Regions from separate parts of the Acidihalobacter prosperus genome, predicted to be linked through region 2. Evidence: predicted binding sites of a transcription regulator. Region 2 holds the regulator's gene; each other region holds the start of a gene.
The links. Region 2 encodes sigma-54, which starts transcription at its own class of promoters, with help from an activator protein. Its sites were predicted from a motif close to TGGCANGNTNCNTGCTT; they were not measured.

Region 1 (7,700 bases), 200 kb from region 2:
CGATGGAGCCGGGTTCGGCCTCCTTCATCCAGCGAATGCCGTCGCCGAAGAAGAATTCCGCGCGCGGGTCGCCGTTGGATCCGCACAGTGCCGGGAAGAACTGCTCGGACACGCGGGTCACGCGTTCGTCGATTTCGACCTGCACCGCCGACTCGACCTCGGGGTGCTTGAGCACCTCGCGCAGGGTGCCGCAGTCGCCGCCGCCGACGATCACCACCCGCCGCGGGCGCGGATGGCTGAACAGGGCGGGATGGGTCATCATCTCGTGATAGATGAAATTGTCGCGGTCGCTGAGCATGACGAGGCCGTCGATGGTCATTAGCCGGCCGTAGCCCTCGGTTTCAAAGACCTCGATGCGCTGATATTCCGACTGCTCGTCGTGAAGCTTGCGCCGGACCTTGAGCGAAAACGCGCTGCCCGCGTCCGTGTGGATCTCCGTGTACCAGTTCTCGTCGAGCGCCATGCGCCAGTCTCCTTGAAGCGGATGCGAGGCGCTATTATACGGACTCACTTGGGTCAGGGGTCAGGGCATGACGGATTGGTCGATCGACGCTGCGCGCCGGCTATACAACACGGCGACCTGGAGCGGGGGGTACTTCGACGTGGCGGCGGACGGACACGTGCATGCGCACGGACGCAACGGCGAGACGGTCGACCTCGCCGCGCTGGCGGACACCTTGCTCGGCGAGGGAATGCGTCTGCCGATGCTGGTGCGCTTCAACCACATCCTGCGCGACCGCGTGGACACCCTGTGCGGCGCCTTCGACAGCGCCCGCGAGCAGTTCGGCTATCCGGGCCGCTATACGGCGGTCTACCCGATCAAGGTCAACCAGCAGCGCAGCGTGGTCGACGAGATTCTCGGCCACGGCGGCGAGCGCGTGGGGCTCGAGGCCGGCAGCAAGCCGGAGCTGATGGCCGTGCTGGCGCGCGCGCGGGCGGGCGGGGTGATCGTGTGCAACGGCTACAAGGACCGAGAGTACATGCGCCTCGCGCTGCTCGGCCGCCGGCTCGGCCACCGCCCGTACATCGTGATCGAAAAACCTTCCGAACTCGATCTCGTGCTGGAGGCCGCGCAGGATCTCGGCGTGCGCCCGCTGCTCGGCCTGCGCGTGAGACTGTCCTCGGTGGGCAGCGGCAACTGGCAGAACACCGGCGGCGAGAAGGGCAAGTTCGGACTGTCCGCCGCGCAGGCGCTGCGCGTGATCGAGCGGCTGCGCGAACAGGGCATGCTCGACTGCCTGGAACTGCTGCACTTCCACATGGGTTCGCAGCTCGCCAACATCCGCGACATCCAGCGCGGCGTGCGCGAGGCCGCGCGCTACTATGCCGAGCTGCGCCGCCTGGGCGCGCCGTTGTGCATCGCCGACGTCGGCGGCGGGCTGGGCATCGACTACGAAGGCTCCCGTTCGCGCAACTACTGCTCCATGAACTACAGCGTGCACGAGTACGCCGCCAACATCGTGCGCACCCTGCACGAGGTCTGTCGCGACGAGGGTATGCCGCCGCCGGACATCTTCACCGAGGCCGGGCGTGCGATGACCGCGCATCATGCCGTCCTGATCACCGAGGTGATCGACGTGGAGTCGCCCGGCGAACCCGGGCTGGGGGCGCCGCCGGGCGAGGACGAGCCGGTGATCCTGCAGGATCTGTGGCGTCTTGCGGAGGCGGCGGGCGCGCATCCGGCGAGCGAGATCTACCACGATGCGGCCTACTGGCTGAGCGAGGCGCACGGCATGTACACGCACGGCGTGCTCGACCTCGCCCAGCGCGCGCGCGCCGAGGAGCTGTACGTGATCATCTGCCGTCGCCTGTCGGCGGGGCTGGATGGCCAGTCCAAGGTCGAGCGCGACATGCTGGAGGATCTGCGCGAGCGGCTGGCCGACAAGGTGTTCTGCAACTTCTCGGTGTTCCAGTCGATTCCCGACGTGTGGGCCATCGACCAGATCTTTCCGATCATGCCGCTGCACCGGCTGGAAGAACGACCGACCCGTCGTGGCGTGCTGCAGGATCTGACCTGCGACTCCGACGGGCACGTCGAGCGCTACGTGGTCGGCGCCGACCTCGAATCCAGCCTGCCGCTGCACCCCTGGCGGCGCGGCCAGCGCTATCTGCTGGGCATCTTTCTGGTCGGCGCGTACCAGGAAATTCTCGGCGACCTGCACAATCTGTTCGGCGACACCGACGCGATCAACGTCGATCTCGACCCGGCGGGGGGCTGCCGCCTGGCGCCGGTGGAGGCGGGCGATGCGATTGCGGAATTGCTAAGCTACGTGCATTTCGACCCCGAAGAATTGCTCGCCGCCTATCGCCGCAAGGTACAGGCGGCGGGTCTGGAGACGGCGGAGGCTTCGCGCATACTGGCCGAGCTGGAAACCGGTTTGAACGGATACACCTATCTGGAAGACTGACGGATACCGTCCGGGAGGCGCATGACGCAGTCGATGGTCTGGTTGTTCGTGGCATCCCTGGCGCTGCTGACCTTAGGTGGTCTCGCCCTCGTGCGCTGCGCCTTTCGCGAAACACTGCTGTGGGGGCTGGGCGTGCTGCTGTTGCCGCCGCTGCTGCTGTGGTACGCGATCACCCGCTGGCAGCAGACCCAGTTCGGCCTCTACGCCATCGCCGCCGCCCTGCTGACGATGATCGTATCGCTGTATGGCGGTGCGGCGGCGCCGGTGGCGGACTATCTGCGGCACTCGTCGGCGGGTCCCGTGTTGGCGGTGTACGGCTGGAACGGCCGTATCGAGTTACCGTTTACCGTCGACCGCGACATACCGGTGCCCAATGAGGCCGAAGTGGCCGCACTTCGCCAGGAGGAAGCGGCTGCGCGCAAGCAGGCACAGGCGGAGGCTGCCTCCAAGGCCAAGCACGAGCGGCACGTCACGGCGGCGCCGGCGTATCGTTATCAGCCCGCCGCGTTCGACGTGCTGGCGCGGTATACCGGCCGCAAGGTGCGGGTACAGGTGCTCGATGGCGGTGCCATCGAGGGCGTACTTGCGGCGGTCAGCGGCGACGGCATCACTGTCGACGCCGATCAGTCCACCGGCAGCGTCGGGTATGCCCTGGCATGGACCCGTCTGGCGTCGGTGGCGGTTTATGCCCCCGCGGGCAGCGTCATTGCGCCGCACGCTCCCGAAGCCGCTGGCGCGCTGCCCGTCGGCGAACCGGGTACGAGCGGTGTTCCGGTCGCAGGGCCTGGTGCGCTGCCCGGCAACGCCACCGGCTTGCCCCAAACGGCCGTGCCGGTCACAGTGCCCGCTCACGACACGCCGAGCCCGTCCGTTGGGGCCAATGCAAGCGGTTTGCCCGCCAACACGAGCATTGCCACGCCATGAAATGTTATGTCTATCGCAGTCGCCGCCGTGCGGACGCCTACCTCTATCTGCCGCGTCAAGACGACTTCTCCGAGGTGCCCGACGCGCTGATGCGGCTTTTCGGCGCTGCCGACTTCGCGCTTGAGTTCGAACTGACGCCCGAGCGCCGACTGGCGCAGGCGGACGCCGTGCAGGTGCTGGGCAATTTGCGGGGCCAGGGGTTCCATCTGCAAATGCCACCGGCCAACGAGCGCCCGCTGTAGACGTGGGCGCAGCCTTTGTGCTGCGCGCGCGCTGCATGCACCGTTTTCGTGCATGGCGGGTGACCGAGGGCCGGCCGGGGTCGGTACCTTGCGATATGGCACGAGCCTTGCTGCAGAGGCCAGGGGCTGCCCAATATCGCAAAGGAGCCGGATTGTGATGCAAACGAAACGGGGCCGGAAGGGCGCGGCATGACGGTCTCCGCGGCAGCGGTCGCCGCTGATGCCGGCGATGGCTGGCAGGCGTCGTTGTCGCTGGTCTTCGGTGCACGGCAGGGTCGCAGCTATGTGCGGCAGCGGCGGCACATCGGCCCGCTGCTGATCCAACGGCCGTTCTACCCGGAGGGCGCCGTCTGCCATGTCTACCTGCTGCACCCGCCTGCGGGCGTGGTCGGCGGCGACAGCCTGTGCCTGGAAGCCGAGGCGGAAGCGGATTCGCACGCGCTGATGACCACGCCCTCGGCGGGCAAGTTCTACTCCAATCCGCAGCGTGTTGCGCACGTCGCACAGCGGCTGCGCGTGGCACCGGGAGCCGCGCTGGAATGGCTGCCGCAGGAAACCATCCTGTTCGAGGGCGCGCGCGCCGAACTCGACACTCGTGTCGAGCTGGCGAGCGACGCCCGCTACTTCGGCTGGGAGATCGTGTGTCTAGGCCGTCCGGCGGCGGGTACCGGTTTCGGCGAGGGCCATTGGCGTCAGCGTCTCGAGGTCGTCGTCGAGGGGCACCCGATATTGGTCGAGCGCCTTGCGCTCGATCCCGGCGATCCGCTGCTGGATGCGATCTGGGGCTTGCAGGGGCAGGTGGTCAGCGCAACGCTGGTGTGCGCAGCCCCGATCCCCTGCACGCTGGATGCGCTATATGACGCGGGGCTTGGTGAGCCGGCGACGGGCCGCGGCGGTGTGACGCGGGTCGAGCGCCTGCTGGTCGCGCGCTACCTCGGCGCCGAGGCGGGGCACGCGCGCGCGTGGTTCGAGGCTTTATGGGCCTGGTTGCGCCCACGCGTTTTCGGTCGCCCGGCGTGTCCGCCGCGCATCTGGCGTACCTGAAAGAGTGGAATAACGAGTATCAACGACCTGAGGAGTTGCACGTGGATTTGCTGCCCAAGGAGAAGGACAAGCTGCTGCTGTTCACCGCTGCACTGCTGGCCGAGCGGCGCAAGGCGCGCGGTCTCAAGCTCAACTACCCGGAGGCCGTGGCCTACATCAGCGCGGCGATTCTCGAAGGCGCCCGCGACGGCCGTACCGTAGCCGAGCTGATGGACTACGGCACGACCCTGCTCGGCCGCGACGACGTGATGGAAGGCATCCCGGAGATGATCCCCGAGGTACAGGTCGAGGCGACCTTCCCCGACGGGACCAAGCTGGTCACCGTGCACCACCCGATCCCCTGACGGGGCAATGCTAGCCAGGAGGTACCGCATGTATCGAGAAGAAGTCACCGAGGCCGTGCTCGAGGCCAAGCGCGCCAAGGGCCTGACCTGGACCGCCCTGGCCAAGGCGGTGGGACGCCATCCGGTGTGGACCACCTCCGCGCTGCTCGGCCAGCAGTCGATGAGCGAGGACGAGGCCACCGCCGCGGTTGCCCTGCTCGGGCTGGACCCGTCCTTTGTCGCGGCCTTGACGGAATGCCCGCTCAAGGGTTCGCTGGACAGCGACGTGCCCACCGACCCGCTGATCTACCGCCTGCACGAAATCACCCAGGTCTACGGCAGCACGATCAAGGCGCTGATCCACGAGGAATTCGGCGACGGCATCATGAGCGCCATCGATTTCGAACTCGACATCGAGCGTGTCTCCGACCCCAAGGGCGACCGCGTGAAGATCACCTACAACGGCAAGTTCCTGCCCTACCGCAAGTGGTGACGCCGCGATGATTCCCGGAGAACTGCTGCCCGCCGAGGGCGTGATCGAGATCAACGCCGGCCGCGAGACGCGCAGCCTGCGCGTGGCCAACACCGGCGACCGGCCCATCCAGGTCGGCTCGCACTATCACTTCCACGAGACCAACGGCGCGCTGGACTTCGACCGCGAGGCCGCGCGCGGCTTCCGGCTGAACATCCCGGCCGGCACCGCCGTGCGCTTCGAGCCCGGGCAGACACGCGAGGTCGAGCTGGTCGCGCTGGCCGGCGCACGCACGGTCTACGGATTCAACGCACGTATCATGGGAGCACTGGACGCATGAGCCGCACGATCGACCGCCGCGCCTACGCGGAGATGTACGGACCCACCGTGGGCGACCGCGTGCGCCTCGGCGACACCGCACTGGTGATCGAGGTCGAGGAGGACCGCACGGTCTACGGCGAGGAGGTCAAGTTCGGCGGCGGCAAGGTGATCCGCGACGGCATGGGCCAGAGCCAGCGCGCCGCGGCCGAGGTCGCCGACACGGTGATCACCAACGCCCTGATCCTCGACTGGTGGGGCGTGGTCAAGGCGGATATCGGGCTCAAGGACGGGCGCATCGCCGGCATCGGCAAGGCCGGCAACCCGGACATCCAGCCCGGCGTGGACATCGTCATCGGCGCCGGCACCGAGGTCATCGCGGGCGAGGGCCTGGTCGCCACCGCCGGCGGCATCGACGCCCACATCCATTTCATCTGCCCGCAGCAGATCGAGGAGGCGCTGATGTCGGGCGTCACCACCATGATCGGCGGTGGCACCGGCCCGGCTGCGGGCACCAACGCGACCACCTGCACGCCCGGCCCCTGGTACATCCGCCGCATGCTCGAGGCCGCCGAGAGCTTCCCGATGAATCTCGGTTTCCTCGGCAAGGGCAACGCCAGCCTGGCCGCCCCGCTGGACGAGCAGATCGCCGCCGGCGCGATGGGCCTCAAGCTGCACGAGGACTGGGGCACCACGCCGGCCGCCATCGACAACTGCCTGTCCGCGGCCGAGCGCGCCGACGTGCAGGTGGCTATCCACACCGACACGCTGAACGAGTCCGGCTTCGTCGAGGACACCCTGGCCGCCTTCAAGGGGCGCACCATCCACACCTATCACACCGAAGGCGCCGGCGGCGGCCACGCCCCGGACATCATCAAGGCCTGCGGCGCGCCCAACGTGCTGCCGTCGTCGACCAACCCGACGCGTCCGTACACGGTCAACACCGTGGACGAACATCTCGACATGCTGATGGTCTGCCATCACCTCGACCCGAACATCCCCGAGGACGTGGCCTTCGCGGACTCGCGCATCCGCCGCGAGACCATCGCCGCCGAGGACATCCTGCACGACCTCGGCGCCTTCTCCATGATCGCCTCCGACTCGCAGGCCATGGGCCGGGTGGGCGAGGTGGTCACGCGCACCTGGCAGACCGCGCACAAGATGAAGGTGCAGCGCGGCAGCCTGGCCGAGGACCCGGCGCGGCACGACAACTACCGCGCGCGCCGCTACGTCGCCAAGTACACCGTCAACCCGGCCATCGCGCACGGCATCGCGCACGAAGTCGGCTCGGTCGAGGTCGGCAAGCTGGCCGACCTGGTGCTGTGGAAGCCGGCCTTCTTCGGCGCCAAGCCGGCGATGGTGATCAAGGGCGGCATGATCGCCGCCGCGCCGATGGGCGATCCCAACGCCTCAATTCCGACACCGCAGCCGGTGCACTATCGCCCGATGTTCGGCAGCTACGGCGGCGCGCGCGCGGCCACGCGACTGAGCTTCGTCTCGCAGGCCGCGCTGGCCGCCGGCGTCCCCGAGGCGCTCGGTCTGCGAGCCAGCGTGTCGGCGGTGCGCGGCACCCGCGGCATCGGCAAGCGCGACATGAAGCTCAACGACTATCTCCCCGCGATGGAAGTCGATCCGCAGACCTATGCGGTGCGCGCCGACGGCGAATTGCTGGTTTGCGAACCCGCTGTGGAGCTGCCGCTGGCGCAGCGCTACTTCCTGTTCTGAACATCCCTCGGGCGCAGACAAGGGGGTGCCCGTATCGCCTTGCCTGGCTTCGCCTTCCGGGCATGTCGCAGAGATGGCGCAGTGGGCCCGCGCGAGCATATACTCGATTGCCGTTTGTGGAGCCAACCAACCGCCCTCCCGGACGGCACACAACAAGCAATGCTGTACGCCATCAGGGAGAGAATCGAATGATCGTTCAGGAACAGACTCTGCCGGGGTCGCTCGGCAGCCCAGACCCCACGTG
Region 2 (7,700 bases):
GTGATCAGTTCCAGCGCCAGCTCGCTCTTGCCCACGTTGCTGTCGCCGGTCAGCAACAGACCCGTGCCGAGTACCTCCATGAACACGCCGTGTGCGGTGGCGGTTTCGGCGAGGGTCTCGCTCAGGTAGTAGCGCAGGGTGCTGATGAGTTCCTGGGTGGCCAGTGGCGAGGCGAACAGCGGGATGCCGGCGTGCTCGGCCAGCCCGATCATGCGCTCGTCCGGGAATTCCCCGCCGCCGATCACGATCAGAATGCTTTCGCCGTTGAACATCTGCCGCAAGGCCTGTTCGCGGGCGTCGTCGTCGAGCTGGCGCAGATAGGCGCACTCGCGACTGCCAAGCACCTGGACGCAATGCGGGTGCACCAGATTCAGATGTCCGACGAGGGTGGCGCCGCCCCAGTGCGTGTCGGCGGCGGACAGCTGGTGTACGCCTCCGTCGCGTCCCGACAGCCAGGAGAGCTGCAGGCGCTTGCCGAGCGCTTGGTAGAGGGCAGCCGCTGAAAGATTGGCTTCCATGGCGTCGCCTAGGCGGCGTGCCGGGCTTCCCAGTCGCTGAGCAGTCCCAGAGTGGCTTCGCTGCCATCGGCAGTGCGCAGCTGTTGCACGGCGACCGGGTCGCTGAACAGCTGCGCCAGCCTGGAAAGCGTCTCCAGGTGTTCGCTGGCGCTATCCTCCGGCACCAGCAACGCGAACAGCAGGTCGACGGGTTGCTGGTCGGGGGCATCGAAATCGATGCCCCCGCTGAGTTTGATGAAGGCGGCCTGCGTCTCCTTGAGCCCGGTCATGCGGCCGTGGGGGATCGCCACCCCATGGCCCAAGCCGGTGCTGCCGAGGCGTTCGCGCGCGAGCAAGGTATCGAAGACCTCGTGCGAGGAAACCTGCCCGCCTTGGGCCAGCAGCTCGCTCAGTGCTTCCAGCGCCCGTTTCTTGCTGTGGATGTCGGCACCGCTGAGGATGCGCTCGGTGGTGAGAAGTTCGCCTATCTGCATGGTTCAGGTGTCGCCCCGATGTTTTCAGGTGGCCGTGCGTTTGGTCGCTTCGGCCTTGTGGTGGTCCTTGGTTTTTTCCTTGTGCTTGATGACCTGCCGGTCGAGCTTGTCGACGAGTGCGTCGATGGCGGCGTACATGTCTTCGCTGACGGCGTCCGCGAAGAGCTGGTTGCCGCTGAGATTGAGGCTGGCTTCGGCTTTCTGGCGCAGTTTTTCTACGGAGAGGATCACGTGGACGTCAATCATGTTGTCGAAATGCCGCTCGAGGCGCTGGAATTTTTCGCTCACATAGCTGCGCAGGGCGTCGGTCAGCTCGATATGGTGCCCGGACAGATTGATTTGCATACGATACTCCTCGTTGAGGGCCATGTCTTATGTGCCCATGTGGGGGGCGGGGCCGTCATGGCTGGCGCCATCCCGCGGCCGCTTTCGCGGCCAGGGGCGGCATCCCCCGCCGCCTGATGTCGACGCTCGCACCCGACCGTGCTCCCTGGTCCGGCCGGCCCGCGGCAGGTGTTTCGCGGTGCGCAAGGTCGAGGATACGTGTGAAGTCGCCATAATCTGAGTCTAGTTGAGGCGCTTGCGATCGCTGGAGGACGGGATGTTCATGCCCTCGCGGTACTTGGCCACGGTGCGGCGCGCCACCTGGATGCCCTTTTCGCCGAGCAGGTCGGCGATCTTGCTGTCCGACAGGGGCTTGTCACCGGGTTCGCCCTCGATCAGCTTGCGGATCATCGCGCGTATGGCGACGGCCGAGCACTCGCCGCCGTCGGCCGTGCCGACATGGCTGGAGAAGAAGTACTTGAATTCGAAGATGCCGCGGGGGGTATACATGTATTTCTGGGTGGTGACGCGGGAGATGGTCGATTCGTGCATCTCGACCTGTTCGGCGATGTCGCGCAGCACCAGCGGTTTCATGGCCTCCTCGCCGTATTCCAGAAAGCCTCGCTGTTGCTCGACGATGGCGGTGGCGACGCGCAACAGGGTTTCGTTGCGGCTTTGCAGGCTCTTGATGAACCAGCGGGCCTCCTGCAGCTGATTCTTCATGTAGGTGTTGTCCACGCTGCTGTCCGCGCGCCGGACCATCGAGGCGTAGGTCGAATTCACGCGCAGGCGCGGCGCCACCTCCGAGTTGAGCTCCACGCGCCAGCGCTGCCCCTGTTTGCGCACGGTCACGTCGGGGACGATGTACTCGGGGCGGCTGTTGCTGATCTGCGCGCCAGGGCGGGGGTTGAGCGACTGGATCAGTGCGATGGTTTCCTGCAGCTCGGTCTCGTCCAGATCCAGGTGACGCATCAGTGCCTTGAAATCGTGGTTGCCGAGCAGGTCGATGTGCGATTGCACAAGATGCCGCGCCGATGCCAGCCGGGGGGTGTCCCTCGGCATCTCCGAGAGCTGTATGTCAAGGCACTCGGACAGGTTGCGCGCACCGCAGCCGGGCGGATCGAGCCGTTGTACGAGATGCAGTACGGCTTCGACGTCCTCGATCTCGAGTTCGGTCTGCAGTTGATCCGCGAGCGAGGCGCGGATGTTTTCCAGGTCTTCCTGAAGATAGCCGTCGTTGCCGATCGCGTCGATCAGGGTCATGGCGATCAGGCGGTCCTGCTCGTTCATGGTGGCGAGGTGGACCTGCCAGAGCAGATGGTCCGCAAGCGATTCGCCGTCTCCGCTCTGCGACTCATAGGGGTCGCGGTCGTCGCCTTCGGAGGGTGCGGAGCCGGCCGCGGAGGGCGGTTCGTAGATGTCGTCCCAGGCGCTGTCGACGGGCAGCTCGTCCGGAATCGTGTCCTGCGACGGACTGTCCTCGGCGCTGCTTTCGCGGGCTTCGCCGTTGATCGGTTCGCCGTCCGCGCCTTCGCCCCGGCCGCCGTCCTCGTCGATTTCGAGCATGGGGTTGGTCTCGAGCACTTCCTGGATGTGCGTCTGCAGCTCGAGCGTCGAGTACTGCAGCAGACGTATCGCCTGCTGCAGCTGGGGAGTCATCGCCAGGGATTGCCCCAGCCTGAGTTGAATGGATGGCTTGATCATCGCGCCTGATGTTTATCTTGAATCCGCGTTTAACGCAATGGTCATCATCGGTCTACGGGATGTTGTTAGAGTCGGAAGTCCTGCCCCAGATAGACCTCGCGGGCCTTCTGATTGTGCAGGATGTCTTCCGGCGCGCCTTCGGCGAGCACATGACCCTCGCTCAGGATATAGGCTCGCTGGCAGATGCCGAGGGTTTCACGCACATTGTGATCGGTAATCAAGACGCCAATGTCCCGGTCGCTCAGGTGTCGCACGATCCGCTGGATGTCGAGTACCGAAATGGGGTCGACGCCGGCGAAGGGTTCGTCGAGCAGGATGAAGGCCGGGTCGGCGGCCAGCGCGCGCGCAATCTCGACGCGTCGTCTCTCACCGCCCGAGAGGCTGAAGCCGCGACTGGCGCGGATATGCCCGATCTGCAATTCATCCAACAGACTTTCCAGGGTTTCATTCTGTGCCCTGGGGTCGAGATTGTCACGCAGTTCGAGTACGGCGCGGATGTTGGCTTCGACGCTGAGGCGGCGGAAAACCGAGGCTTCCTGCGGCAGATAGCCAACGCCCATGCGTGCGCGGGCGTGCATGGGGAAGCGGGTGATGTCCTGATCGTTGAGGTGTATCCGCCCCGAATCCGGCTGAATCAGACCGACGATGATGTAGAAGCAGGTGGTCTTGCCCGCGCCGTTGGGGCCGAGCAGGCCGACGATTTCGCCGCTGCCGACCTCGAGGGAAACGCCGCCGAGCACGTCGCGTCCGCGATAGCGCTTGGTCAGGCCACTGGCGCCGAGCACGCTCATGGCGCGGATTTTCCCGTCGTGCCCTGATCGGGCACCAGCGTGGCCTCGACGCGATGCCCAGGCGCACCGGCGGTGACGACGCCATTTTTCGTGTCGTAGACGATATGCGTGCTGCTGAAGGTGTTGCGCTCCTGGCTCAGTTCGGCCTGTCCCTGCAGTTGTATCTGCCGGCTGTCCGGCAGGTAGAGCATGTGCGCCGCGTGTCCCTTGACCGGTTTGCCCTTGGGGGTGACGTCGCTGAAGGTGGCCGGGTTGCCGTCCATGGTCAGGCGTTCGACCGGTCCCTTGGGCGGCGCCACCACGGTCAGTCGGTCGCCGTCGATGGTGAGGGTGTTCTGGGTGACGCGGACGTGCCCGGTGTAGATGCCGACACCGGTCTTCTGGTCGAAATGAAATCGGTCTGCGCTGATATGCACGGGCGCATCGCGTGCCACCGGCGGCGCGGCCACGGCAGCGGCCGGCAGCAGCGCGGCTAGAAACAGCAGGCGCCATGGCACGCGCCGTTCTACGCTCGGCCGGGGCTCAGGGCTGCGCGGTGGGGCGGGTGTAGACACTGTTCACGTCCTTTAGGAGGTCGAAGACCTGCTGCTTGAAATTCGCGTCCAGGCCGATGCCCCGCGTCACGTAGCCGGGGCCTTCGATGCGCGTGGGTTTCGGGCTGGTCGCGATCTGCCGACGCGTGTCGACCGTCACATCATTGGATATCACGCGAATCGTCCGACCCTGCGCGTCCTGACGCGTGATCACCACCCGTTCCGGCATGCGCACGACGGTGTCGCCGGGCAACAGTACCGCGCTGGGTGAGCGCAGCGTGACCGGCGCGCCGTGCTCAGGATATACCACGAGCACGGGATCGGTCAGCCGGGTCAGGCGGTCGGGCAGGGTGTGTGCGAGATGCGTCGCCCGTAGCCGGTAGCGTGGCTGCCCATCGCGGCGCATCTGGGTCAGGGTGATGTCGTCGGCGGAGTAGTCGGTGCCGCGGGCCAAGGGGGCAACCTTGAGCGGCGGCGGCAGCACGTGTCGAGCCAGCCACAGACCCAGTAGCAGGGTGACGGCCAGTGCGGCGCCTGTGAGCAGGCGCTGCGCGTTCATGCGAGATAGGTCGCGACCAGGCGTTCGTACTGCCCCTGGGCGCGCATCACCAGTTCGCAGGCTTCGCGTGCCGCACCCTGGCCGCCGGCGCGTGCCGTCACCCAGTGCGCGTGCGTGCGGACTTCGGCGGCCGCGTCGGCGACGGCGATGCCGAGCCCGGCGCGGCGTATCACCGGCAGGTCGACGAGGTCGTCGCCGACGAAGGCGGCGGCGGCAGGCGGTAGCCCGAGCGTCGTCAGCAGATCCTCGAAGGCCGGCAGTTTGTCGCGGCGGCCTTGGATCACGTGCTCGATGCCGAGATCGGCCGCGCGGCGGGCGACGACCTGCGAACGCCTTCCCGTAAGCAGTGCGAGGGTCACGCCGCTGGCCTGGAGCATGCGCATGCCGTGACCGTCGCGCGAATTGAAGGCTTTGTATTCCTGGCCGTCGTCGCCGAGAAACAGGCGACCGTCGGTGAGTACGCCGTCGACGTCGAAGATCATCACGCGTATGGCGCGCGCGCGCGCCAGCACCGGGCCTGCCGGCTGTTGTTCGATGTCGTTCGGGGCGGCGCCCGCGTGCTTGTCCCGGCTCATGTCACACCACGCCCGCACGCATCAGGTCATGCATGTTCAGCGCGCCGACCAGTCGGGACTGCTCGTCGACGACCGGCAGCGCCTGGATACGGTGGTCCTCCATCAGCTTGACCACCGCGGCTGCCAGCATGTCGGGGCGCGCAGTCTTGCAGTCGCGCGTCATCACGCGTTCGATCGGCGTGGCATGGATGTCGAGCGCGCTGTCGAGCGTGCGGCGCAGGTCGCCGTCGGTGTAGACCCCGACGACCTTGTTTTCGAATACCACCGCGGTCATGCCGAGTCCTTTGCGGGTAATTTCGAGCAGGGCGTCGCTGAGTATGGTGTCGGGCGTGACGGCGGGTACGTCGTCGCCGCGCCGCATCACGTCGGCCACGTGCAGCAACAGACGGCGGCCGAGGCGGCCACCCGGGTGCGAGCGGGCGAAGTCCTCGGCGGTGAAGCCGCGCGCCTCGAGCAGTGCGATCGCCAGTGCATCGCCCATGGCGAGCGTCGCCGTGGTGCTCGAAGTCGGCGCGAGCCCGAGCGGGCAGGCCTCGCGGGCGACGCTGATGTCGATATGTACCGTGGCCTCGCGCGCGAGACTGGATTCCGGGCGTCCGGTGAGCGCGATCAGCGGTACGCCGAGGCGGCGGATAAGCGGGAGGATGGTCAGGATTTCATCGGTTTCGCCAGAATTCGACAGCGCGAGTACCACGTCGCGTGGCGTGATCATGCCGAGATCGCCGTGACTGGCCTCGCCGGGGTGGACGAAAAAGGCCGGCGTGCCGGTGCTGGCCAGGGTTGCCGCGATCTTGCCGCCGATGTGCCCGGACTTGCCCATGCCGAGGACGACGATGCGTCCTTCGCAGGCATGCAAGTGATGGCAGGCGCGCACGAAGGTGTCGTCGATACGCTCCGCCAGCGCGGCGACTGCCTCGCTTTCGGTGCGGATCACGGCCAGGCCGAGGGTGATGAGCTGTTGGTCGTCAAGAGACATGGGTTTCAGGCGGTCCAGTATAGCCAGCATTCGTAGCCGATGAAGACCCCGAGCAGCACGCCGCCCTCGGCGCGGTTGATGCGTCTGGGCTGGCGGCCGAAGGCGAACAGGAAGAGGAGGGCGGTCAGGAACAGCATCAGCGGATAGTCGCGGCTGAGCACTTCGTGCGGCACGGGGCCGGGCGCGATCAGGCCGGGCAGTCCGAGCACGCCGAGGATGTTGAACAGATTGGAGCCGACGACGTTGCCCAGGGCGATGTCCGGCTCGCCGCGTCGCGCGCTGAGCACCGTGGTGGCCAGTTCCGGCAGGCTGGTGCCGATGGCGACCACGGTCAGGCCGATCACGAGATCGCTGACGCCGAGCGCATGGGCCACGGCCACGGCGCCCCAAACCAGCAGCTTGGCGCCGCCGAGCAGTACGGCCAGCCCGAGGGCGAACCAGCCGAGTGCGGCCTGCGTGCTCATCGGCGGCGGCTGGTCTTCGAGGATTTCCTCGGCGAGGGCGTCGTCGGGCTGTGCGCGGCGTGCGGACCAGACCATCCAGAACAGCAAGGCTGCCAGGCCGAGCAGCAGGGCGCCGCCTTCCGGCCGCGCGAGCCGGCCGTCGGCCAGCAGTGCGTAGCCGATGAGCATGATCGCGAGCAGCAACGGCAGTTCGCGCTTGAGCAGTTTCGAATTCACGGTCAGCGGGGCAATCAGCGCCGTGACGCCGAGCACCAGGCCGATGTTGGTGATGTTCGAGCCGATGGCATTGCCGATGCCGAGACCGGCATTGCCGTCCCAGGCCGCGAGCGCGGAGACCAGCAGCTCGGGTGCCGAGGTGCCCATGCCGACGATGGTCAGGCCGATCACCAGCGGCGGTACGCCGAGGTTGCGGGCCAGAGCCGCCGCGCCGAGCACGAAGCGGTCCGCGCTCCAGATCAGCAGTGCGAAACCGGCGATGATGGCGATGACGGCGAGCAGCACGTTGCGGTGGTTTCCTTAGGAACTGGGGCCCGCCTGCGCGGGCGTGAACGGGAAATTATACATGGGGCGTCCCGAAAAGCCGTCGTTCGGGCATCCGCCGGGCATCATGCGTCGTCCGGCCAGCCTCGTGCCGCACGGCGCACGCACTCGGCCACATCGAGCAGGGGCGTGAACCTCAGCGTTCGCTGAGCCTGTCGGGTGTCGAGCACGAGCGGATGGCGCAGACCCTGCACCCAGCCGGGCTCGCCCGCTGCCGGGGTCAGCCGCCAGGCCAGGCGGTGC
Region 3 (7,700 bases), 290 kb from region 2:
GTGGTGGACGAAATCCTGCCGACGCTGGATTTCGGCGAGACGCGCTACATTGCCAATGTCTCGGGATCGACCGTGGAGGAGTACGAGGCGGTGACGCGGCGTTTCGACGACTCGCCCATCGACGCCATCGAGATCAACATCTCCTGCCCCAACGTCAAGGAAGGCGGCGTCGCCTTCGGCAACGACCCCGACATGTCGGCGCGGGTGGTCGAGGCATGCCGCCGGGCCACGGACAAGCCGCTGATCACCAAGTTGTCGCCGAACCAGACCGACATCGCCGAAAATGCGCGCCGTTGCATCGAGGCGGGCACCGACGCCTTTGCGGCGATCAATACACTGATGGGCATGGCCATCGATATCCATGCGCGCAGGCCGCATATCGGCAACAATCAGGGTGGGTTGTCAGGGCCGGCGATCAAGCCGATCGCGCTGCTCAAGGTCTGGCAGGTACACCAGGTTGCGAAAGCGCACGGCGTGCCGATCATCGGTCAGGGCGGGGTGGCCAGCGCAGAGGATGCGATCGAATTCCTGCTCGCCGGCGCATCCGCGATCGGCATCGGCACGGCGCTGTTCTACGATCCCCTGATCCTGCCGCGGATCAACGCGGGCATGCTCGCTTACATGGAGCGCCATGGCGTGTCCCATGTCAGCGAGCTGGTCGGTGCGTTGGTGCCCAACGGGCCGGGCAGCGCCTGCGTCTGAGGCGGAAGGGAGGCTAGTCCTCCTCTTCCTCGTGGCCGTCGTCCTCTCCGACCGCCATGTCCAGTTCCTTTATCTTGCGCGTGAGCGTATTGCGCCCCCAGCCAAGCAGTTTGGCGGCGTCCTGGCGGCGTCCGCCGGTGCGCCGGAGCGCGACTTCGATCAGGATGCGTTCCATGCGCGGAGTGGCCATGTCGAGCAGGGGGTGCTCGTTGAGCGCGGCCTGCCGCTCCGCCCAGCGGGTCAGCGGGTCCTCCCAGTCCAGCCCACCCTCCTCGACGCTGACCTGACGCAGTTCCGGCGGCAGATCCTCCATGTGAATCTCGTTGCCGGAAGCCATCACGGTCAGCCAGCGGCAGGTGTTTTCCAGTTCGCGTACGTTGCCGGGCCATTGGTATCGGCGCAGGTACTCGCTGACCTCGGGCCGCGGCGACTTGGGGCTGGCCTGCAGCTCGTCGGCGGCCTGCTTGAGGAAATGGTCGAGCAGCAGCGGTATGTCCTCGCTGCGTTCGCGCAGCGGCGGAATGCGGATGCGGATCACGTTCAGGCGGTGGAAAAGATCCTCTCTGAACAGGCCTTCCTTGACGCGCTTTTCGAGATCCTGATGCGTGGCCGCGATGATGCGTACATCGACGCGGATCGGCGTGTGCCCACCGACGCGGTAGAACTCGCCGTCGGCTAGCACGCGCAGCAGGCGGGTCTGCAGTTCGGCGGGCATGTCGCCGATCTCGTCGAGAAACAGGGTGCCGCCATCGGCCTGCTCGAAGCGCCCGCGTCGTTGTGCCTGGGCGCCCGTGAAGGCGCCGCGCTCATGTCCGAAGAGTTCGGATTCGAGCAGGTCGCGCGGGATCGCGGCGGTATTGAGGGCGATGTACGGTCCAGCAGCACGAGGGCTGTGACGGTGCAGCGCGCGCGCGACCAGTTCCTTGCCGGTGCCGGATTCGCCCGTGATCAGCACGGTGATGTTGGAGCGAGCCAGCCGACCGATGGCGCGGAACACCTCCTGCATCGCCGGCGCTTCGCCTAGGATTTCAGGGGTTTCCTCACGTGTCGCGTCGAGCTCGGCGCCGGTCGATTGCTGGCGCGCGCGCTGGCAGGCGCGGCGTGCCAGCTCGACGGCCTCGTCGACGTCGAAGGGCTTGGGCAGATATTCGAAGGCTCCGCCCTGATAGGCCGCGACCGCGGCGTCGAGATCCGAATGCGCGGTGATGATGATGACGGGGATTTCGGGATACTGCGTGCGCAGGCGCTCAAGCAGGGCGAGGCCATCCTGGCCCGGCATGCGGATGTCGCTGATGATCACCCGGGGGCGCTGCTGCTCCAGCTGGCGCAGCACGGATTCGGCATCCTCGAAGACGGCGACGTCGAAACCAGCGCCGCCGAGTGCGCGCTCCAAGACCCAGCGGATGGAGCGGTCATCGTCGACGACCCAGATCGTGTCCTTGCCCTCGCTCATGTTTCGTTCCCCAGTGGGAGCAGAATGGTGAATTGTGTGTGCCCTGGCCGAGATTGACATTCGATCAATCCTCCATGCTGGGTAATCAGTGACTGGGAGATGGCCAAACCGAGTCCTGTGCCTTCTGCGCGCCCGGATACCATGGGGTAGAAGATGCGGTCGAGCATGCCCTCGGGTACGCCCGGTCCATCGTCGACCACATGGATGACGGCGACCAGACGGTGGCGGACGCTGCCGATGGTGTGATTGCGCGTAATGCGCGTGCGCAGCAGTATCCGGCCGCTTTCGCCGACCGCGTGCACGGCGTTTTGAAGGATGTTGAGAACGGCTTGGAAGATCATGTCGCGGTCGAACATGAGCTCGGGGATGCTCGGGTCGTAGTCGGTCGCGAGGCTGATGCCGGGAGGCAGGTCGACGTTGACCAGCTGACGGGCGCGTTCGAGTACCTCGTGGATATTGCTGATGTTCATGCGCGGGCGGCTGTTGGGGCCGAGCATGCGGTCGACCAGGCCACGCAGGCGGTCGGCTTCGGCGACGATGATCCGGGTGTACTCCCGCAGATCGTCCGCGATGAGCTCGCGCTCCAGCAGCTGGGCGGCGCCGCGCAGGCCGCTCAGCGGATTCTTGATTTCGTGCGCGAGTCCTCGAAGTAGCTCGCGTGCGGTCGATTGCTGGCTGAGCAAACGCTTTTCGCGGGTGATGCGCAGCTGGCGATCGATATGGCTGAGTTCCAGCATGACGCCGTCAACGTGTTCGCCGATGATCCAGGGCGTGATGGTGCAGTCGACGTTGGTCTGCCGATGGCCTGGCAGGTGCAGGAGCTTTTCGCGCTCGGTCAGGGGATGCGCGGTGGCCACGGCCTCGCGCAGGGCGAGGATAAAGGCCTCGTCGCCGGGAAACAGCAGTTCGGCCGGGCTGCCGATCACATTCTGCGCGCTGTGTTCGAGCAGCATTTCGCCCGCGGGGTTGAGCAGCCGCAGGATTAGTCCGCTGTCGAAGTACAGAATCGCGGTCGTGAGGTTGTCGAGTATCTCGGCTTCGCTGGGAGCCATGGATGTTGGCGGCGTCATCGTTGTCATCATGGCACTGGCAAGCAAAAAGCGCGCCGTGCGTGCCGGCGGCGGCAGCCTTGCATGCACGGCAATCGCGCACGCTTATTATGCACCTAAATGGTGCATGCCGGGCGACAGGGGTGGGCCGGTACGGCCGTGTCGGTCAGTTGGGCGCGTGGAATTGCGGCGCGCGCGGCATCATGGGGGCGCGCGGCGCCTGATTCGCGGCTCCGCTGGCATTCGACGTGGCGCCGTTTGTGGGCGATTGTCCGGGATTGAACAGCACCGAGTGGCGCAACACGCTGAAGGTGACGCCCGGTGAGCGGATGGCGATGCCACCGGCGCGGCCTTCGACGGCGGCGTAGAGCGTATGGCTACCACGGTCGACATTGTGCAGCGGAATCTGGGTGGAGGTGCCGCTGTAGACCTGCGCGCCATCCATGAACAGGCGAATGCGATCGCCGGGCATGAGCGCGGGCATCAGGTTCAACGAAACCGTGATGTCGCCATTGTTGGCGCGTATCGCCTGATTGTTGGCCGGCGAGGTGATGGTCAGCGCACGATAGGCTGAGCGTTGGTTGCCGTTTCCGGGGGCGAGGCCCGGGGGTGGCGAGAGCGGCTGCTGCGGCGTCTGAATGGTGTCGAGTGGGTGATTGAGCTCGAGTTTTTGCGCCTTGCCGTTGGGAGGCGGCGTGTCGGAAAAGACGACGTCGCCCTGGGCGTTGACCCAGCGGTAGATGGTTGCCTGTGCGGTCGCCGTGACGAGCAGCAGGCTGAGGACGAGTAGCGCGCGCAGCATGGGGCAGAGCATAGGCCTGCGACGGGCTTGGCTGCAAGTGGCCGGTTTTGCGGGACTATCCAAAAAAGAAGGGCGCCCCGGCGGGGCGCCCTTCGTCCGATCCTCAATACAGGCAGATCAGATGCTGTAGTACATGTCGAACTCGACAGGATGCGTGGTCATGCGCATACGGGTAACCTCTTCCATCTTGAGGTCGATGTAGGCGTCGATGGCATCGTCGCTGAACACGCCGCCGGCGGTGAGGAAGGCGCGATCCGCGTGCAGGGCCGCAAGCGCCTGATCCAGCGCATGACAGACCTGGGGAATCTTCTTCTCCTCTTCGGGCGGCAGGTCGTACAGGTTCTTGTCCATCGCGTCGCCGGGATGGATCTTGTTCTGAATGCCGTCGATGCCGGCCATCATCATCGCGGTGAAGGCGAGGTAAGGGTTGCCGGTCGAATCGGGGAAGCGGACCTCGATGCGGCGCGCCTTGGGGCTGGAAACCCACGGAATGCGGATGGAGGCGGAACGGTTGCGTGCCGAGTAGGCCAGCATGACCGGCGCTTCGAAACCGGGTACCAGGCGCTTGTAGCTGTTGGTCGAGGCATTGGTCAGCGCGTTGATGGCCCGCGCATGCTTGATGATGCCGCCGATGTAGAACAGCGCGGTTTCGGACAGGCCGCCGTACAGGTCGCCGGCGAACAGATTCACGCCGTCCTTCGCGAGCGACTGGTGGACGTGCATGCCGTTGCCGTTATCGCCGACCAGCGGCTTGGGCATGAAGGTCGCGGTCTTGCCGTAGTTGTGGGCGACGTTATGCACCACGTACTTGAGGATCTGATTCCAGTCCGCACGCTTGACCAGGGTGTTGAACTGGGTGCCGATCTCGCATTGGCCGGCGGTGGCGACTTCGTGATGGTGGACTTCGGTGGGCACCCCCATTTCCTCGAGCACCAGGCACATGGCCGAACGCAGGTCCTGCAGCGAGTCGACCGGCGGCACCGGGAAGTAGCCGCCCTTGACGCCGGGGCGATGGCCGATGTTGCCTTCCTCGAAGACCTTTTCGGAGTTCCAGCCGGCCTCGTCGGAGTCGATCTTGTAGAACGCGCCCTGCATGTTCGCGCCCCAGCGGATATCGTCGAACACGAAGAATTCGGGTTCGGGGCCGAAGTAGGCCGTGTCGGCGATGCCGGTGGACTTCAGGTAGGCTTCCGCGCGCTTGGCGATGGAGCGCGGGTCGCGCTCGTAGCCCTGCATCGTGGACGGCTCGATGATGTCGCAGCGCAGGTTCATCGTGGTCTCGTTGAAGAACGGGTCGATGACCGCGGTATCGGCGTCGGGCATCAGGATCATGTCGGAGGCCTCGATGCCCTTCCAGCCGGCGATCGAGGAGCCGTCGAACATCTTGCCGTCCTCGAACAGCGATTCGTCGATCGTGTGTGCCGGCACGCTCACGTGCTGTTCCTTGCCGCGGGTGTCGGTAAAGCGGAAATCGACGTATTTGACGTCGTGTTCCTTCATCATGTTGAGAACGTCATTCGGGGACATGCTTATAGGCTCCTCACGCGTGGTTCGTTAGATGTAGTCCTGACTGGCAGCTCTGTTGGCGGTCGAGCCCCACCGTATGATGCGTTTCATAAGCACAAAAAATGCCAAGACAAGCGCCTGAGCGGGCGCAGGTGCCGCCGCCGCGCGCCGGAATGGCGCTCTATCATGGTGCGCTAACGCCCATGGCGCACTTATTTGGTGCATTCGTGGCGAAAGTAGACCCTGACTTCGCCGATTTCCGGTAACTGTTTGCTGGTCGAAATGAGCTGCTCCGCGACCTCGTGCACCGAGTCGGTCGCTTCCGACGGCCCGCGAAGCGGCATGAATAGGTCGAGGTGGGCCCGCCCGTTGAGGTAATGCAGGTGGACATTCTCGAGGTTCGCCGCTGCCGGGATATCTTTCCACTGCTGACGCAGCGCTGCAAGCAGGGCCTGTCGCAGCGGCAGATGCATGCAGCTGGCCTCGCGCTCGTCGTCCTCGGGATCGACATGCACGGTCACGTCGGAGACGTGCTCGAAATGGGTGATCAGGTGGTCGCGTACCGCTTCGCCGATATGGTGGCCTTCCGAGACGCTGATGCGCGGGTTGACCTGAATGTGCACGTCCGCGAGCGCCTCGCCGCCCATGCGACGGGTGCGCAGCATGTGCAGGCTCTTGACGCCGTCCAGCGCGAGGATGCTGTCGCGTATGGCTTCGACCTCGTCGGCGTCGAGGCCGGTGTCGATCAGTTCGCGCACGCCGCTGGTGGCAAGCTGCCAGCCGATCCGCAGGATCATCGCCGAGACCGCGATGGCGGCAATGCTGTCGAGATGCTCGAAACCGAGCAGGGTGCCGCCGATGCCGGCAAACACGATCAGCGACGAGAGTACGTCGGAGCGATGATGCCACGCGTTGGCCTTGAGCAGGTTGGATTTGACCCGCTTGGCAACGTGCATGGTGTAGTGGTACAGCGATTCCTTGGCGGCGATGGCCAGCAGGGCGAATGCCAGGGCAACGGGTTCGGGGCCGGGGCCGTGCGTTGGCTGCAGCAGGTGGCTGAATGCCTCGATGGCGATGCCTGCGGCCACGCCCATGAGCGCGAGCCCGACCACGACGGAGCCCAGGGTTTCGATGCGCCGATGCCCGTACGGATGCTCGTCGTCGGCATCCTGGCTGCCGTGTTTGGCGGCAAGTAGAACGACGACGTCGCTGGCGAGATCGGACAGGGTGTGCAGGCCGTCGGCGACCAGCGCCTGGGAGTGCGCCATGAGTCCGCCAGCGATCTGTGCCGTGGAAACGATCAGATTGATCAGGGAGCCGATCAGGGTGACGCGGCGTATGGCGCCGAAGCGGGCGTCAGAGGGGGCGATGTCGATGGTTTCCATGGGGCCTGGGTCTCGCGTCGGGCTGGGAATTATGCCACCGGCACGGGCGCAATACCCATGCCGGTCGCGTCAGGCGCTGTCGTCGCCCGTTCGTACCTCGATCAGCAGGACGACCTCGCCGTCTTGCTGTCGGGATTCCAGTACGCGGTGTCCATGCACGCGACACCAAGCGGGCACGTCCAGCAGCGCGCCGGGGTCCGTGCAAAAGACCCGCAGGGTATCGCCGGGAGGCAGCTCGGCGATGCGGTTTTGTACGCGGATCACCGGCAGCGGGCAGAGCAGCCGGCGTGCGTCGAGGCTGTGTTCGGCCATGCTCAGACGTACCAGGACGTAGGTACGTCGGCCGCGGACAGCGGTGCGACCTTCAGGGCGCGCGGCTCATCGCCGGGCTCGGTCACTCCGACTTCGACCCAGTCGGCGTCGCGTCCCTGGCTGAAGCGGGCGACGATGCGGGCGGCGAGGGAGAGGTCCTCGGCGCTGAGGGTTTCGCTGGCTTCCACCAGGGTCAGCGGACCGGCATGGCTGAGCGGCTGCAGGTGGACGAACTGCTTGCGGTAGCCCTCGAGGAAGCGCGATTCGCCCTCCTCGCGGGACACGATCAGCTTGAAGTGCGCGCGCGGGCGCAGATGGCGGCCCACCTTGAGCAGCATGATGTCGTCGAGCTCGTAGCGTTTTTCGCCGCGGTGCTGCCACAGATCGCCGAGCTTGCGCGAATAGCTTTCGTCGGTGAGAAAGCAGCAGCCGCCGGCGGGTTGGGCATAGTCGTCGAATCCGAAGCGCTCGGCCAGCGCGATCTGGGGCTT

Region 1: a site for sigma-54 is predicted at 3,671-3,687, ahead of THPRO_RS08155 (urease accessory protein UreD). Genes of this name have one in related genera too.
Region 3: a site for sigma-54 is predicted at 5,624-5,640, ahead of glnA (glutamate--ammonia ligase). Genes of this name have one in related genera too.

The regions. Positions count from the first base shown of each region.
Region 1 is NZ_JQSG02000003.1:300,516-308,215, reverse strand. Features, by position in the region: gene speE (polyamine aminopropyltransferase) at 1-463, opposite strand, end outside; gene speA (biosynthetic arginine decarboxylase) at 531-2,408, shown strand; gene THPRO_RS08165 (hypothetical protein) at 2,430-3,332, shown strand; gene THPRO_RS08160 (YcgL domain-containing protein) at 3,329-3,574, shown strand; gene THPRO_RS08155 (urease accessory protein UreD) at 3,764-4,618, shown strand; gene ureA (urease subunit gamma) at 4,660-4,962, shown strand; gene cynS (cyanase) at 4,991-5,434, shown strand; gene THPRO_RS08140 (urease subunit beta) at 5,442-5,753, shown strand; gene ureC (urease subunit alpha) at 5,750-7,456, shown strand; gene THPRO_RS08130 (hypothetical protein) at 7,645-7,700, shown strand, end outside.
Region 2 is NZ_JQSG02000003.1:105,285-112,984, reverse strand. Features, by position in the region: gene hprK (HPr(Ser) kinase/phosphatase) at 1-518, opposite strand, end outside; gene ptsN (PTS IIA-like nitrogen regulatory protein PtsN) at 527-991, opposite strand; gene hpf (ribosome hibernation-promoting factor, HPF/YfiA family) at 1,016-1,336, opposite strand; gene THPRO_RS07260 (RNA polymerase factor sigma-54) at 1,559-3,019, opposite strand; gene lptB (LPS export ABC transporter ATP-binding protein) at 3,085-3,810, opposite strand; gene lptA (lipopolysaccharide transport periplasmic protein LptA) at 3,807-4,307, opposite strand; gene lptC (LPS export ABC transporter periplasmic protein LptC) at 4,333-4,902, opposite strand; gene THPRO_RS07240 (KdsC family phosphatase) at 4,899-5,384, opposite strand; gene THPRO_RS07235 (KpsF/GutQ family sugar-phosphate isomerase) at 5,479-6,453, opposite strand; gene THPRO_RS07230 (calcium/sodium antiporter) at 6,459-7,418, opposite strand; gene THPRO_RS07225 (NAD-dependent epimerase/dehydratase family protein) at 7,523-7,700, opposite strand, start outside.
Region 3 is NZ_JQSG02000003.1:398,896-406,595, reverse strand. Features, by position in the region: gene THPRO_RS08615 (dihydroorotate dehydrogenase) at 1-702, shown strand, start outside; gene ntrC (nitrogen regulation protein NR(I)) at 716-2,155, opposite strand; gene glnL (nitrogen regulation protein NR(II)) at 2,152-3,225, opposite strand; gene THPRO_RS08600 (DUF4124 domain-containing protein) at 3,371-4,018, opposite strand; gene glnA (glutamate--ammonia ligase) at 4,124-5,533, opposite strand; gene THPRO_RS08590 (cation diffusion facilitator family transporter) at 5,725-6,897, opposite strand; gene THPRO_RS08585 (sulfurtransferase TusA family protein) at 6,967-7,209, opposite strand; gene THPRO_RS08580 (tRNA (5-methylaminomethyl-2-thiouridylate)-methyltransferase) at 7,212-7,700, opposite strand, start outside.